Regions from separate parts of the Arthrobacter sp. GCM10027362 genome, predicted to be linked through region 1. Evidence: predicted binding sites of a transcription regulator. Region 1 holds the regulator's gene; each other region holds the start of a gene.
The links. Region 1 encodes HrcA, which represses chaperone genes, less so after heat shock. Its sites were predicted from a motif close to TTNGCACTCGNNNNNNNCGAGTGCNAA; they were not measured.
Positions count from the first base shown of each region.

Region 2: a site for HrcA is predicted at 2,346-2,372, ahead of groL (chaperonin GroEL). Genes of this name have one in related genera too.
Region 3: a site for HrcA is predicted at 3,617-3,643, ahead of ACFQ36_RS07265 (Hsp20/alpha crystallin family protein). Genes of this name have one in related genera too.

Region 1 is NZ_JBHTML010000059.1:704-5,779, reverse strand. It holds gene ACFQ36_RS10665 (Gmad2 immunoglobulin-like domain-containing protein) at 1-500, shown strand, start outside; gene ACFQ36_RS10660 (16S rRNA (uracil(1498)-N(3))-methyltransferase) at 551-1,336, opposite strand; gene dnaJ (molecular chaperone DnaJ) at 1,350-2,477, opposite strand; gene hrcA (heat-inducible transcriptional repressor HrcA) at 2,564-3,577, opposite strand; gene ACFQ36_RS10645 (DUF3097 domain-containing protein) at 3,839-4,681, shown strand; gene ACFQ36_RS10640 (DUF4870 domain-containing protein) at 4,827-5,076, shown strand, end outside.
Region 2 is NZ_JBHTML010000083.1:7,646-12,721, reverse strand. It holds gene ACFQ36_RS12925 (DUF3263 domain-containing protein) at 95-403, shown strand; gene ACFQ36_RS12920 (LytR C-terminal domain-containing protein) at 480-1,145, shown strand; gene ACFQ36_RS12915 (cold-shock protein) at 1,279-1,485, shown strand; gene ACFQ36_RS12910 (TM2 domain-containing protein) at 1,578-2,144, opposite strand; gene groL (chaperonin GroEL) at 2,575-4,203, shown strand; gene ACFQ36_RS12900 (DUF4031 domain-containing protein) at 4,259-5,076, opposite strand, start outside.
Region 3 is NZ_JBHTML010000031.1:19,485-24,560, forward strand. It holds gene purH (bifunctional phosphoribosylaminoimidazolecarboxamide formyltransferase/IMP cyclohydrolase) at 1-637, shown strand, start outside; gene ACFQ36_RS07260 (NADP-dependent isocitrate dehydrogenase) at 786-3,008, shown strand; gene ACFQ36_RS07265 (Hsp20/alpha crystallin family protein) at 3,079-3,528, opposite strand; gene ACFQ36_RS07270 (glutamate--cysteine ligase) at 3,865-5,076, opposite strand, start outside.

The DNA.
Region 1 (5,076 bases):
GCATCGCCGAACGCGCCGTCCAGCAGTTGGTCTACACGGCCACCGCGGCAGCCGCCAACGCAGGCCTGACCAGCGCGCAGAACCCGCTGAGAGTCGTGGTCCTGGTCGACGGGCATACCGGGTACCAGGCCTTCGGGCACGTGCAGCTCGGCGCGCCGATGTCCCGGAACTATGCGCTGGTGGCTCCCGTCTGGGTCGTCGACCCGCAGGAAGGGGCGACCTCCGAGGGCCAGGTGCGGGTGCTGGGGCGCGGCGTGGCCTTCGAGTCGCAGCTGTCCTGGCAGATCTACCGGCTCAAGGGCCCGAAGGACTCCGGCGATGGCGAATTGGTCAGGAGCGGAACCGTCTCGGTCAGCGCCCCGATGGGGCAGACGGGTGAATTCGAGTTCACCCAGCCGCTGGACCCCGGCTCCTACCGGCTGTACGTGTACCACGAGGACATGAGCGGCCGGACCCGGGACCGGCAGAACGCGGACAGCAAGGTCTTCACCATCCGCTGACCGGGCCGCCGGCTGGCCGGATCCTGCCCTTCCAGCCCGTCAAGCGGCCGTTAGGTGGCCGGCGGCCGGTCCCAGCGGCCCAACTGGACGCTGAGCAGGGCGACGGCGGCCGGCCCGGCCGTGGACGAACGCAACACGTGCGGCCCCAGCCTCACCGCCCGGGCGCCGGCCTGCAGCATCGCGTCGACTTCGCGGCTGCTCATGCCGCCCTCCGGTCCGACGATCATGACGACTGCGGCGTCCGCGTCCTGCCGGGACCCGGCTGCCAGGTCCGCGGCGGCAGCGGCGAGGGGCTGTTCGGCCTCCTCGTGCAGGATCAGTGCCAGGGCGCTGCGGCCGATCAGCGCACACAGGCCCTTCAAGTCCACCGGGGTGCCCACCTCCGGGATCCGTGCCCGGCGGGCCTGCTTGGCTGCGGACCGCACGGTGGACTCCCATTTGGCCAGGCCCTTGGCCTGCTTCTCGGCCCGCCAGCGCACGATGCTGCGTTCGGCCTGCCAGGGCACCACCTGGTCCACGCCAAGCTCGGTGGCCGCTTCCACGGCCAGCTCGTCCCGGTCCCCCTTGGCCAGGGCCTGGACCAGCACCAGCCGGTAGGGCGGCGCCGGCTCGTCGACCACGGACTCAACGTCCAGGACCAGTTCCGTGTTGGCCGCCGAGCGTACGCTGCCGGACACGCGCCGGCCGGCGCCGTCGGCAATGTCCGCCCGCTCCCCCGCAGCCAGGCGCCGGACGGTGACGGCGTGCCGCGCCTCGGCGCCGGCGAGCCGGAAGACCGAACCGGGCAGGACGTCGTCGAGCTGGCCCGGTTCCGCGAAAAAGACAGGGTTGGTCAACGACGGGCCGCTGTCAGAGGTTGCCGAGCTTGTCCCGCAGCCGGGCGAAGACGCCGGTGCCGCTGGGGGCCAGCTTGCCCTCGGCCAGATGCTCGCCGCGCAGGTGGGCCAGCCGGCGCAGCAGCTCCTCCTGCTCGGCGTCGAGCTTCGTCGGGGTCTCGACGTGGATGTGGACCTTCAGGTCGCCGCGGCCGAAGCCGCGCAGGTGGGTGACCCCAAGGCCGCGCAGGGTGATCACTTCGCCGGACTGGGTGCCGGCCTTCAGGTTCAGCTCCTGGTCGCCGTCGAACGTCTCCAGGTTCAGCGTCGTCCCCAGCGCCGCCGCCGTCATCGGCACGGCCAGCGTGACGTTGAGGTCGTCGCCTTCGCGGATGTAGTTCTTGTCCGGGGCCACACGGATCTCCACGTACAGGTCGCCCTGCGGACCGCCGGCCGGACCGGCCTCGCCCTGTCCGGCGAGCTGGATGCGGGTTCCGGTTGCCACGCCGGCGGGAATCTTGAGGGTCAGCGAGCGGCGGCTGCGGATCCGGCCCTCGCCGTTACATTCGTTGCACGGGTCCGGAATGATGGTGCCGAAGCCTTGGCAGCTGCCGCACGGGGCCGTCGTCATGACCTGGCCGAGGATGGAGCGCACGGCGCGCTGGACCTGGCCGGAACCGCCGCAGATGTCGCAGGTGCGCGGGTAGGTGCCCTCGCGGCAGCAACTGCCGTTGCAGGTGGGGCAGACGACGGCGGTGTCCACCTCGATCTTCTTGTTAACGCCGAAGACGGCGTCCTTCAGGTCGATCCGGACATTGATCAGGGCATCCTGGCCGCGACGCGTGCGGCTGGCCGGCCCGGCCGAGCCGGTGCCGCCGAAGAAGGTCTCGAAGATGTCCTGGAATGCGAATCCCTGTCCCGAGAAACCGCCGCCGAAGCCGTTGTCCGTGCCGTTCTCGTTGCCCGTGGTGTCATAGATCCGGCGCTTCTGCGGATCCGAAAGCACCTCGTAGGCGTGGCTGACCTGCTTGAACTTTTCCGCGCCATCCGGGCCAGGGTTGACATCCGGATGCAGCTTGCGGGCCAGCTTGCGGTAGGCCTTCTTGATTTCCTCGGTGCTTGCGTCGCGGCTGACTCCGAGTACGTCGTAATGGTTGGTCACCTTTGAATACTTCTCTTCCTGCGAATCGTGTTCCGGCGGCCCGGCCGCCCTGTCGGTGCTTGCCCTGCTGCTTTTCCGCGGCCGGGTTAGCCGGCCAGGATCCTCGACAAATAGCGGGCCACGGCCCGCACGGCGGCCATGGTGGTCGGATAGTCCATGCGCGTGGGCCCGAGCACACCCACCTTGGCAGAGGAATCAGGCCCGTAGCCGGTGGCCACGACCGAAGTCCCGGACAACGAATTGTACGGGTTCTCGCTGCCGATCCGCACGGAAATGCCGCGGGCGTCCTGCTGCATCTCGGAAAGCAGCCGCAGCATCACCACCTGCTCCTCCAAGGCTTCCAGGATTGGCGAAATGCTCAGCGGGAAGTCCCCGGTGGAGCGGGCCAGGTTGGCCGTTCCGGCCATCAGGATGCGTTCGTCGCGGGTGGGGGCGGACAAATGGACGAGTTCGGTGCACAAGGCCTGGAGGACATCGGCGTGCTCCGCGGAGACCCCGGGTACGCCGGCGGCGAGTTTGGCGCCCACCTCGGACAGCGGCGTGCCTGCCAGGGTGCCCAGCAGCGCTGCGCGCAGATCGGCCAGATCCGCCTCGGCAATATCCTCGGGCAGCCTGATCACCCGCTGCTCCACCGTGCCGTTGTCGGCGATCAGCACCACGAGCACCTGGCGCGGGGCCAGAAGGACAAACTCGATGTGCCGCACCCTGGCCCGGCCCAGGTGCGGGTACTGGATCACCGCCACCTGGTTGGTCAGCTGGGACAGCAGGCGCACGGTGCGGTCCATCACGTCGTCGAGGTCATCGGCGCCGTCCAGCAGCGTCTGGATGGCGCGCCGCTCCGCGGCGGAGAGCGGCTTGACATCCGAGATCCGGTCCACGAACAGGCGGTAGCCCTTGTCCGTGGGGATGCGGCCGGAACTGGTGTGAGGGGCGACGATCAGCCCCTCCTCCTCCAGTGCGGCCATGTCGTTGCGGATGGTGGCGGATGAGACGCCCAGGTGGTGGCGTTCGACCAGGGCCTTGGACCCGACGGGCTCGCGCGAATGGACATAGTCTTCGACTATGGCGCGCAGCACCTCCAGGCGGCGGACCTCGCTCACCGGAACCTCCTGTCCAATCTGCCAACCCGTACCCCGCCCGCATCTGGAGGGCGGGGGACGGTTAGCACTCACCGTGCCTAAGTGCTAAGTCTAGTACGTCCGGACGCAACATGGGATTGCGCCCAGCCGGCTCCCCGTTCGCGGCCCGCGCGCCCGCGGCGGGGCGGCCGGTGCCTGGGCTAGCATGGTGACGCCGATGGCAACTGCCTGCCCCGGCAGCCGCATCAGCCTCAGCACTACCAAGCCGAAGGACGGACAGCCATGACCAGCTACGGTTGGGGACCCCAGGACATCACCACGCGGGCCCCCCGGCGCGAGCCGCGCCAAGTGGCGGCGGATCCGGGGCTGGTGCTGGAGGACGTCCAGAGCGGCTGGGTCGGGGCGGTAGTCCGAGTGGAAAAATCCGGCGGCGTGCACCTGGTGGCGCTCGAGGACCGGCGCGGCAAGACCCGCTCCTTTCCGCTCGGCTTCGGCTTCCTGCTCGACGGAGAACCGGTCAAGGTGGTGCCGGCCGTCGCCGCCGCGCCGAAGACCGCCCTGCGTACGGCGTCCGGTTCGGTCAAGGTCCAGGGACTGCGCGCCCAGGTGGCCAAAGCCAGCCGGATCTGGGTGGAGGGAAAGCACGACGCCGAGCTGGTGGAGAAGGTCTGGGGCGACGACCTGCGCGTGGAGGGCATCGTCGTCGAACCGCTGCACGGAGTGGACGACCTCGCCGCGGCAGTGGCGGATTTCGCCCCGGGGCCCGGACGCAAGCTCGGCATCCTGGTGGACCACCTGGTCCAGGATTCCAAGGAGTGGCGGATTGCGCAGGCGGCGATGGCTGTGCCGGCAGCGCGCGGCAACGTGCTCATCGTGGGGCATCCCTATGTCGATGTCTGGCAGGCGATCAAGCCCTCGGTGATCGGGCTGGCCGCCTGGCCGGTGGTGCCCCGCGGCACCGACTGGAAGACCGGGATCCTGGCCGGACTGGGCTGGCCGAACCGGACCCAGGCGGACATCGCCGAAGGCTGGCGCCGGCTGCTGGGCAGCGTGCGCAGCTACGCGGACCTGGAGCCCTCGCTGCTGGGGCGGGTGGAGGAAGTCATCGACTTCCTCACGGCCTGAGTCTTCCCCACGGCCTGAGCCCGCCGGTTGCCGCTACCCTTGTCATAGCAACACCCGTACCCCCCGCTACCGAGCTACTGAGGTAGGTCCTGTGCCAGAGAACACCGCGCGCAACGAGAACCGCAGCCAGAACAGCGAACGCTCCCTGCGGAAGCCGGCCCCCCGGCCGCAGTACCAGAGCGCCTCCTCGACGGCCCTGCCGCTGACCCCGTCCGAGGACCGGCGGTGGGCCACCCTGGCGCATTTCGGCGGGATCCTGGGCTGCATCCCCGCGCTGGTGATTTACCTGATCTTCAAGGACCGCGGCCCGTTCACCGCCCAGGAATCCAAGGAAGCGCTGAACTTCACCCTCCCGCTGACGGTGGTTGCGGTGATTCTGAACCTGCTGATCAACA
Region 2 (5,076 bases), on a different contig from region 1:
CGGCTCGTGCCGGGAACTAACATTGGAAGGGCGGTTTCCCGGAGCAGCGGCAGGAAGCCGGACACAGCAGGTGAGACGGAAGTGACGGTGAGTCGTGGCAGGATCCGCGGAAGCGCGCAAGTTCGCCCTTGATGCGGAACTGGACTCCTCGAGCAAGCTGAGCGAGCGGGACCAGAAAATGCTCGCGCTGGAACGCCAGTGGTGGAAGTACGCCGGAGCCAAGGAACAGGCCATCCGCGAGCTGTTCGACATGTCCGCCACCCAGTACTACCAGATCCTCAACGCGCTGATCGATACCGAGGACGCGCTGGCGCATGATCCAATGCTGGTCAAGAGGCTGCGCAGGCTCCGGACCTCCCGCCAGCGCGCCCGCACCGCCCGCCGGCTGGGCTCGGACACGTAGTCTCCCCGACTAGTCTTCCCGACGCAACGTCCCTCTGCGCCCCTGTCCGCCGATCAGCTAAGGAATGCATTCCCCGATGACCAAGTACCCCCAAGACGAGTTTGACCAGGTTCCGGAAACCTCCGACCGCCAGGGCGTCCACCGGGCCACGCTGGCGGCCCCGAAGGCCGGCGGCCTGGGCCTGATCATTCTCGCGGCGGGACTCGCCTTGGCCGTCGGTGTGCTGTCCTTCTTCGTGCTGCCGCTGCTGGGCGCGGGCGGCCCGGCCTCGCCGGCGGTATCGGCAGGTCCGGCAGCAGCTGCAGCCACCTCTGCCGCGCCGGAGGCCGAACCCGCGGCGCAGTCCGCCAGCGCCGAGCCTGTGGAAGAGCCGGCCGAGACCGACGCCGGCAAGCCGGAGACCAAATCCGCCGAGCCCACCGAAGCCGCGGCGCCCGACACACCCGAGGTGCCTGCCGGAGCAGACAAGTCGGATCCGGTGCTGGTGCTCAACGGCACCGCCGTCGCCGGCCTGGGTTCGGATGTCTCGGCCACTGTGTCGGCCAACGGCTGGCAGGTCGCCGGCGTGGACAACTGGACCGGCTCCACCCTGGCCAGCTCGGTGATCTTCTACAACCCGGGCCAGCAGGCCAACGCGGAGGAACTGTCCGCGCTGCTGAACATCGGGGATGTGCGCCAGACCGGCCCGGGGGAAATCTCCGACGGCCTGACCGTGGTGCTTGGCCCCGGCTTCCAGTCCTGACCTGCGCCGGTCACGTCTCCATAACATTCAGGGCACCCCGGTTCCACCGGTTGCCGCCGTCGATAGAGTGGCACCATCCCCCGTCGGCTGGAGCCGGCCGATGGGGCTGGAAACACCGATCCATGGGGGAAATATGGCGTACGGCACGGTCAAATGGTTCAACGCGGAGAAGGGCTACGGCTTCATCACCGTCGACGGCGCGAATTCGGACGTGTTCGTCCACTGGTCCGCGATCCAGATGGAGGGCTACCGCGCCCTTGAGGAAGGCCAGCGGGTGGAATTCGAGATCGGCGAGGGACAGAAGGGGCCGCAGGCCGAGGAAGTCCGGATCGCCTCCTGACTGCCTGCCCGGAACCCGTTCCGGGCTTCAGCCTCCCCGCACGTTCCACGTCCGGGGAGGCTGCCATGGCGGCGGGATGGCAGCTCCTGCAGCTATTCCTTCAGGGGAACGCCGCGTGCATCGCGCCGGAAGGGCTCGGCCCCGACCAGGATCATGATGCCCTCGACGAAGCCCCAGATGGCGCCGAACCCGAAGGTCAGGAAGGTCACCACGATCTGCAGCACCCCGATGGCGGTGTACCCGAGGTAGAACCGGTGGATGCCCAGGCCGCCGAGCAGGATCCCGAGCAGGCCGCCGACGAGCCTGGACTTCTGCTCCACGTAACCGGTCACGTTGTAGTAGGGCTGCCCCGGCCCGCCGTAGGGTGCGCCGTACGGCGGGGGAAACCCCTGCTGCGGATACGGCGGCTGCTGGGGGTACCCTTCCTGCCGTCCGGCCGGCGGAGGATAGGGGTTCTGGACGTACGGGCCCTGCTGTCCGTAGGGCTGGGCATGCGGAGGCATTTGTCCGCCCAGCGCGGACTGGGCCGGCTCGGCGGAGCCGGCAGGTGCACCGGCGCCGGGCTTGGACAGCGGCAGGGTGGGGTTCGACGGCTCCCCGGGGATCGGTTCCGTGGGGTTGGCCGGCCTGTCCCTGCCGGCGTCCGGAGGTTCGGACATCGTCTGGCTCCTCGTCTGGGTTGGATGCTGGAGGAATTTTCCCGTCCCGCCTATCAATCTACGGCCCGGCGGGGGCGGAAACCATGGGGGAATGCCCTGATTCGGCGGCCGGAAACCCTGAGCGCCGCCGCTACGTTTACGCGCGTGGCGTAGCGAACACCTGGCGGTTGCACTCGGCCCCGGTGAGTGCTAATTATTGACTTAGCACTCTTCCCGCTCGACTGCTAAGAATCTCTCGGGACCCCCAGGGGATCCGGCAGCCGGCGGAAGGAGCGAAGTACCCGGTCGCTGTGGTGAGGGCAGGGGTGCGGCGTAAAGAGATCGCCGCCGCCGCTGCCCGTCCGTCGCGGGCACCGCAGATGGCCACGCAGTCTGGATCCGTCCAGCATTGCACCCGCTGTCTATTTGTCCAGAAGGGACCTAAGCCGTTATGGCAAAGATCATTAGCTTTGATGAAGAGGCCCGCCGCGGTCTCGAGCGCGGACTGAACACCCTCGCCGACGCCGTGAAGGTCACCCTCGGCCCCCGTGGCCGCAACGTGGTGCTCGAGAAGAAGTGGGGCGCCCCCACGATCACCAACGACGGTGTTTCCATTGCCAAGGAAATCGAGCTGGACGAGCCGTACGAGAAGATCGGCGCCGAACTCGTCAAGGAAGTTGCCAAGAAGACCGACGAGGTCGCCGGTGACGGCACCACCACCGCCACCGTGCTGGCCCAGGCCCTGGTCAGGGAGGGCCTGCGCAACGTCGCCGCCGGCGCCGACCCGCTGAGCCTGAAGCGCGGTATTGAAAAGGCCGTCGAAGCTGTCACCTCCGAGCTGCTCGCTTCCGCCAAGGAAATCGAGACCAAGGAAGAGATCGCCGCCACCGCGTCGATCTCCGCCGGCGATCCCCAGATCGGCCAGCTCATCTCCGAGGCCCTGGACAAGGTCGGCAAGGAAGGCGTCATCACCGTCGAGGAGTCCAACACCTTCGGCCTCGAGCTCGAGCTCACCGAGGGTATGCGCTTCGACAAGGGCTTCATCTCCGGCTACTTCGTGACCGACGCGGAGCGCCAGGAGACCGTCCTGGAGGACCCGTACATCCTGATCGTCAACTCCAAGATCTCCAGCGTCAAGGACCTGGTTGCCGTCCTGGAGAAGGTCATGCAGTCCGGCAAGCCGCTGCTGATCATCGCCGAAGACGTCGAGGGCGAGGCCCTGGCCACCCTGGTGGTCAACAAGATCCGCGGCACCTTCAAGTCCGTCGCCGTCAAGGCTCCGGGCTTCGGCGACCGCCGCAAGGCCATGCTGGCCGACATCGCCATCCTGACCGGCGGCCAGGTCATCGCCGAAGAGGTCGGCCTGAAGCTGGAGAACGCCACCCTGGACCTGCTGGGCCAGGCCCGCAAGGTGGTTGTCACCAAGGACGAGACCACCATCGTCGAAGGGGCCGGTGACGCCGAGGAGATCGCGGGCCGCGTCAACCAAATCCGCGCCGAGATCGAGAACACCGATTCGGACTACGACCGCGAGAAGCTGCAGGAGCGCCTCGCCAAGCTGGCCGGCGGCGTTGCCGTCATCAAGGCCGGTGCCGCCACCGAGGTGGAACTCAAGGAGCGCAAGCACCGCATCGAGGACGCCGTCCGCAACGCGAAGGCTGCCGTTGAGGAAGGCATCGTCGCCGGCGGCGGCGTTGCCCTGATCCAGGCCGGCGCCAAGGCCTTCGCCAACCTGAACCTGCAGGGTGACGAGGCCACCGGTGCCAACATCGTCAAGGTTGCCATCGACGCTCCGCTGAAGCAGATCGCCTTCAACGCCGGCCTCGAGCCCGGCGTTGTGGTGGACAAGGTCCGCGGCCTGCCCGCCGGCCACGGCCTGAACGCCGCGTCCGGCGAGTACGAGGACCTGCTGGCCGCCGGGGTGAACGACCCGGTCAAGGTGACCCGCTCTGCCCTGCAGAACGCCGCCTCGATCGCCGGCCTGTTCCTGACCACCGAGGCCGTCGTCGCGGACAAGCCCGAGAAGGCCGCTCCGGCCATGCCGGGTGGCGACGAGATGGGCGGCATGGGCGGCTTCTAGGCCTCCCCGCTCCGGTCCGGAAGCACGGTCCCTCCGCGGGGCCGTGCTTCCGGCGTTAATGGCCCGGCGAAAAGCCCAGGGACTGCAGCTCGCCGGCCAGGTTGGCCTGCGCCTGCACCTGCCAGAGCCTGCGGGCTGTCGCTGTCCGGTACAGCGGGTCCAGCGCCAGTAGCCGGCGGACGACGGCGGCCCGTCCCGCCGCGAAGCCGGCATCGGGCACGTGGGCGTATTCCCGGCGGACGGCCTGCAGGTAGTCCCGGTATCCGGCCGCGTCCCGGCCCAGGACCGAAAGGTCCGCATCGCACAGCAGTGCGCCGGGCCGGTCCAGGTCTTCGGGCCGGTGGGTGGCGGTGAGCAGGACCAGGCGCACCGTTTCGTCGATTTCCTGCCTGCGGCAACCAGCGCGCCCGAGCAGCTCCCCGGCCAGCCTGGCCGACTCCTCTTCGTCGCGTCCGGCCGCCCCGTTGTACACGGCGTCGTGGAACCAGGCGGCAAACCACAGGGCCCGGGGTTCCGGCCCGGGGTCTTCCCCGGCACCGAGCAGCGTCCGCACGGCCTCGAGCACGGCCAGCAGGTGGGTCCGGTCATGATAGTGGCGGTGGGCCTCGCCCCAGCGTTCGACAAGCTCCCGGCCCAGCTCCGGCCTGCCGGGCAGCAGCCGCTCCCAGTGGTGCAGCAGGACCGTCTCCAGCTTGCTGCTGCGCCGCCGGGCCGGAATCCTCAGCCCGCTGGCGGCCAGCCGGCGCACCAGGACCCCGCCCGATACCTCGATGGCCCCGCGGTCCACCAGCTCCTGGTAGCGGGCGGCGGGAACATCGTAGTGATCCAGATCGAAGGCCCGCTCCGGAATACCTGCCCTCGCCGCAAACTCGT
Region 3 (5,076 bases), on a different contig from region 1:
CGTCGTCGCCCCGGCCTTCGAGCCCGAGGCCGTGGAAATCCTCTCCGCCAAGAAGAACATCCGCCTGCTGGTCCTGCCCGAGGGCTTCGCCCGGGACACCGTCGAGTACAAGCAGGTCTCCGGCGGCATGCTGCTGCAGGCCTCGGACCGGATCGATGCCGAGGGCGATAACCCGGCCCACTGGACGCTGGCCGCCGGCGAGGCTGCCGATGACGCGACGCTGGCGGATCTGGCCTTCGCCTGGCGCGCGGTCCGGGCGGCAAAGTCCAACGCCATCCTGCTGGCTTCCAACGGTGCCGCAGTGGGCATCGGCATGGGCCAGGTCAACCGCCTGGACTCCTGCCGGCTGGCCGTGGAACGGGCCAACACGCTGGGTGTGGCCGTGGAGTCCGGTGCCGATTCCGCCGGCGGTGCCGCAAACGTGGAGGGTTCCGCTGCTCCGGAGCGCGCCCGCGGCGCCGTCGCCGCCTCGGACGCATTCTTCCCGTTCGCCGACGGCCTGCAGATCCTCATCGACGCCGGCGTCAAGGCAGTGGTCCAGCCCGGCGGCTCGGTCCGCGACGAGGAAGTGGTCGAGGCGGCGAAGGCGGCCGGCATCACCATGTACTTTACCGGCGCACGCCACTTCTTCCACTAAGAAGCCAACCCGCGACGGCGGCCTGCCTTTGTTAAGGCGGGCCGCCGCCGTCGTAAGCACCCGGCCGGTCTCCTCGGGTAAATTGGGAATGTTGAGATCAGATCAGAATTCCTGATACCCGTAGACCTTGCAGGGAGACGCCTCACAAATGGCCAAGATTATCTATACCCACACTGACGAAGCGCCAATGCTGGCTACGCATTCGTTCTTGCCGATCATCGAGGCCTATGCCTCGACCGCAGGTGTGGAAGTGGAAACCCGCGACATCTCGCTGGCTGGCCGTATCATTGCTGCCTTCGGCGATTTCCTTACCGAAGAGCAGCGGATCGGCGACGCACTGGCTGAACTGGGCGAACTCGCCAAGAAGCCGGAAGCCAACATCATCAAGCTGCCGAACATCAGCGCTTCCATTCCGCAGCTGAAGGCGGCCATCGCCGAGCTGCAGGGCCAGGGTTACGCACTGCCGGACTACCCCGACGATCCCGCTTCCGACAAGGACAAGGAGATCCGGGCCCGCTACGACAAGATCAAGGGCAGCGCCGTCAACCCGGTCCTGCGCGAGGGCAACTCGGACCGCCGTGCTCCTGCCTCGGTGAAGAACTACGCCCGCCAGAACCCGCACCACATGGGTGCCTGGAGCCCGGAGTCGAAGACCAACGTCGCCACCATGGGCGCGGACGACTTCCGCTCGAACGAGCAGTCCGTGATCATGCCCACCGACGGCACGGTCAAGATCCAGCACGTTGCCGCGGACGGCACCGTCACGGTGCTCAAGGATTCCTTCCCGGTCCTGGCCGGCGAAGTAGTGGACGGCACCGTGATGCGCGCCGCCGCCCTGGACGAGTTCCTGGCAGCCCAGGTTGCCCGGGCCAAGGAGGAGGGCGTCCTGCTTTCGGCCCACCTGAAGGCGACCATGATGAAGGTCTCCGACCCGATCATCTTCGGCCACGTGGTCAGGGCTTACTTCCCTGACCTGTTCGCCGAGTACGGCGAGCAGCTGGCCGCCGCCGGCCTGAGCCCTAACAACGGCCTGGCCTCCATCCTCAACGGCCTCTCCGAGCTGCCGGCCGACGTGCGCGAAGGCGTCGAGGCGGCGATCAAGAAGGGCTTCGACGAGGGTCCGGCGCTGGCCATGGTGGATTCCGACAAGGGCATCACCAACCTGCACGTGCCCAGCGACGTCATCGTCGACGCCTCGATGCCGGCCATGATCCGCAATTCCGGCCACATGTGGGGCCCGGACGGCCAGGAAGCCGATACCCTGGCCGTGCTGCCGGACAGCTCCTACGCGGGCATCTACCAGGTGGTCATCAACGACTGCCGCGCCAACGGCGCCTACGACCCGGTCACCATGGGCACCGTGCCCAATGTCGGCCTGATGGCTCAGGCGGCTGAGGAATACGGCAGCCACGACAAGACCTTCGAGATCCAGGCCGCCGGCACCGTGCAGGTGGTTGACGGCGACGGCAACGTCATCATCGACCACGAGGTCGCCCCGGGCGACATCTGGCGCGCCTGCCAGACCAAGGACCTGCCGATCCGCGACTGGGTCAAGCTCGCCGTCACCCGCGCCCGCGCCTCCAAGATGCCTGCGGTCTTCTGGCTGGACAAGACCCGTGCGCACGACGCCAACCTGATCAGCAAGGTCACCGCGTACCTCAAGGAGCATGACACCGAGGGCCTGCAGATCGAAATCATGGCCCCGGAGGAGGCCACCGCCTTCACGCTGGAGCGCATCCGCAAGGGCGAGGACACCATTTCGGTGAGCGGCAACGTGCTGCGCGACTACCTGACCGACCTGTTCCCGATCCTCGAACTCGGCACCAGCGCCAAGATGCTCTCCATCGTGCCGCTGCTCAACGGCGGCGGCCTGTTCGAGACCGGCGCCGGCGGTTCGGCTCCGAAGCACGTGCAGCAGCTGCTGAAGGAAAACCACCTGCGCTGGGATTCCCTGGGCGAGTTCCTGGCCCTGGCCGCCAGCTTCGAGCACCTGGCCGCCACCAGCGGCAACAAGCGCGCCCAGGTCCTGGCGGACACCCTGGACCGGGCCACCGGCACCTTCCTGCTCGAGAACAAGTCCCCGAGCCGGAAGGTGGGGGAGATCGACAACCGCGGCAGCCACTTCTACCTGGCCACGTACTGGGCCCAGGAGCTGGCCAAGCAGGCCGAGGACTCGGAGCTGGCCAAGGCCTTCTCCGCCGTGGCCGAGGCGCTGGGCTCCAAGGAACAGGCCATCAACGACGAGCTGCTGTCGGTCCAGGGCTCCGAGGTGGACCTTGGCGGCTACTACCATCCGGACGAGTCCAAGGCCTCGGCCGTGATGCGTCCCTCGGCCACGCTCAACGAGGTAATCGCCACGCTGCGCAAGTAGCGGTGTCCGGCGCCTGACGGCGGCCCCGTACCTTCGCCGGAAGGTACGGGGCCGCCGTCATGTACGGAGGCTACTTGGCTTCGGCCGGCTGACCGGCCGTTGCGCCGACCTGCGGCGCGCCCGCGCCGGTGGCAACTTCGATCTTGCGCGGCCTGGCGCGTTCGCTCACGGGGATGGTCACGCTGAGCACGCCGTTTTCATATTGTGCCGAAATGGCGTCGATGTCGATGCCCTGCCCCAGGTTGAGCTGGCGCAGGAAGGAGCCGCTCTCGCGTTCGCGGGTCAGCCACTTCACGCCCTCCGCGCCGCCCAGCGCGCGCTCAGCGCGAATGGTCAGCAACTGGCCGTCGACGTCAATGTCCACCGAGGCCGGATCGATGCCCGGCAGGTCTGCGGCCAGGACGTAGTGGTCACCCTCGCGATAGAGGTCCATCGGCATCTGGCGCAGACCCTGCCGGCGCTCCAGCAGGGATGCGGCGACGCGGTCCAGCTCACGGAACGGATCAAGGTTCATGGCCATTCTCATCAACTCCTTCGCTTCATCGCTCCTCCCGGAGCGGTGCTGACCTGCCATAGTTGAGTCTTTTCGACTCAACTATGTGTATAAGTTAGCACTCTAGTTAGGGGAGTGCCAGACGTTTTTCCTGCCCTGGGCGAAGCGGAACGACGGCGGTACCCGCCGCGGGCGCGCCGCTTGTTCCGACTCCAGGTACTCACCGCGGTGCTGCCCGGCGGCACGAGCCCGGCCGGCGGCCTCCTGCTCATCGCGATGGCAATCGACCAGCACCGGCGCGAAGCCGCCTCTCGGTGACCAGCCTGCGGCCTCGGCAGCCTTGAGCCGGCCGGACGACCGCGCCTACGGCAGCGGCCAGGTGTGCACCGGCTGGTTGGTGTGCATGTTTTCCCAGTAATGGCGGGTCATCTCGGTCAGTGCGGTACTGCGGTCCAGGCCGGAGGCCTCGAACCGGCGCAGGGCGGCGATCTGCCAGGCGGCCCCGTTCTGTTCCGACTGGGTCCGGGTGCGCAGCACGTCCAGGTACCTGCCGATCAGCTCGCCGTCCACGCCCAGCTGTTCGAGGCCGTTGGCGGCCATCGGCAGCAGGTGGCGCAGGATCAGTTCGGTGACCGGCATGTCCCCGATGCCCGGCCAGTACACCGTGGCCTCCAGTCCGGTCCGGGCGCAGGCCAGGAAGTTGTCCGCTGCGGTCTTGAAGGCCATCCGGGTCCAGAGCGGACGCTCCGCGGTCCTGAGCACGCGGACCAGGCCGAAGAAGAAGGCCGCGTTGGCAACGGTGTCCAGCACGGTGGGGCCGGCCGGCAGCAGCCGGTTTTCCAGCCGCAGGTGGGGCTGGTCCTTGCCCGGGTCGTAGATCGGCCGGTTCCAGCGGTACACGGTGCCGTTGTGCAGCAGCAGCTCCGGCAGCAGCGGCGCACCGCCTACGGTGTGCCGGCCGGTGCTGCGTGCGAGTTCGGGCAGCAGGGCGGGGAAGTAGCGGACGTTTTCCTCGAACAGGTCGAAGATGGAGGTGATCCAGCGCTCCCCAAACCAGACGCGCGGCCGGACGCCCTGGTTGCGCATCTCCGGCGGCCGGGTGTCGATGGCCTGCTTGAACAGCTCGATGCGCGTCTCGTGCCAAAGCAGGGTCTCCATGAAAATGGGGGAGTTCGCTGCCAGCGCCACCTGCGGTCCGGCGATGACCTGGGCGGCGTTCCAGACCGGGGCGAATTCCTGTGGCTGGACCTGCAGGTGCAGCTGGACGCTGGTGCAGGCCGCTTCCGGGGCGATGTTCTTGGCGTAGAAGGAGAGGGACTCGATGCCGCGCAGTTCCAGCAGCACGTCTTCGCCCCGGGCCTGCAGTACCGAGGTGTTCAAGGCCGCGTAGCGTTTGCCCGGGCTGAGCCAGGACATGTCCTCCAGCAGGCCGCGCTTGAGCGTGGGCAGGATGCCGATCATCAGGATGTCGGCATTCTTCTCCGCTGCGCGCTCGTTTGCGCGGTTGAGCTGGGCGCGCAGGTTGTCCTCGAGCTGCTTGAGCCCCGGACCGGCGATGGACAGGGCCGGATGGTT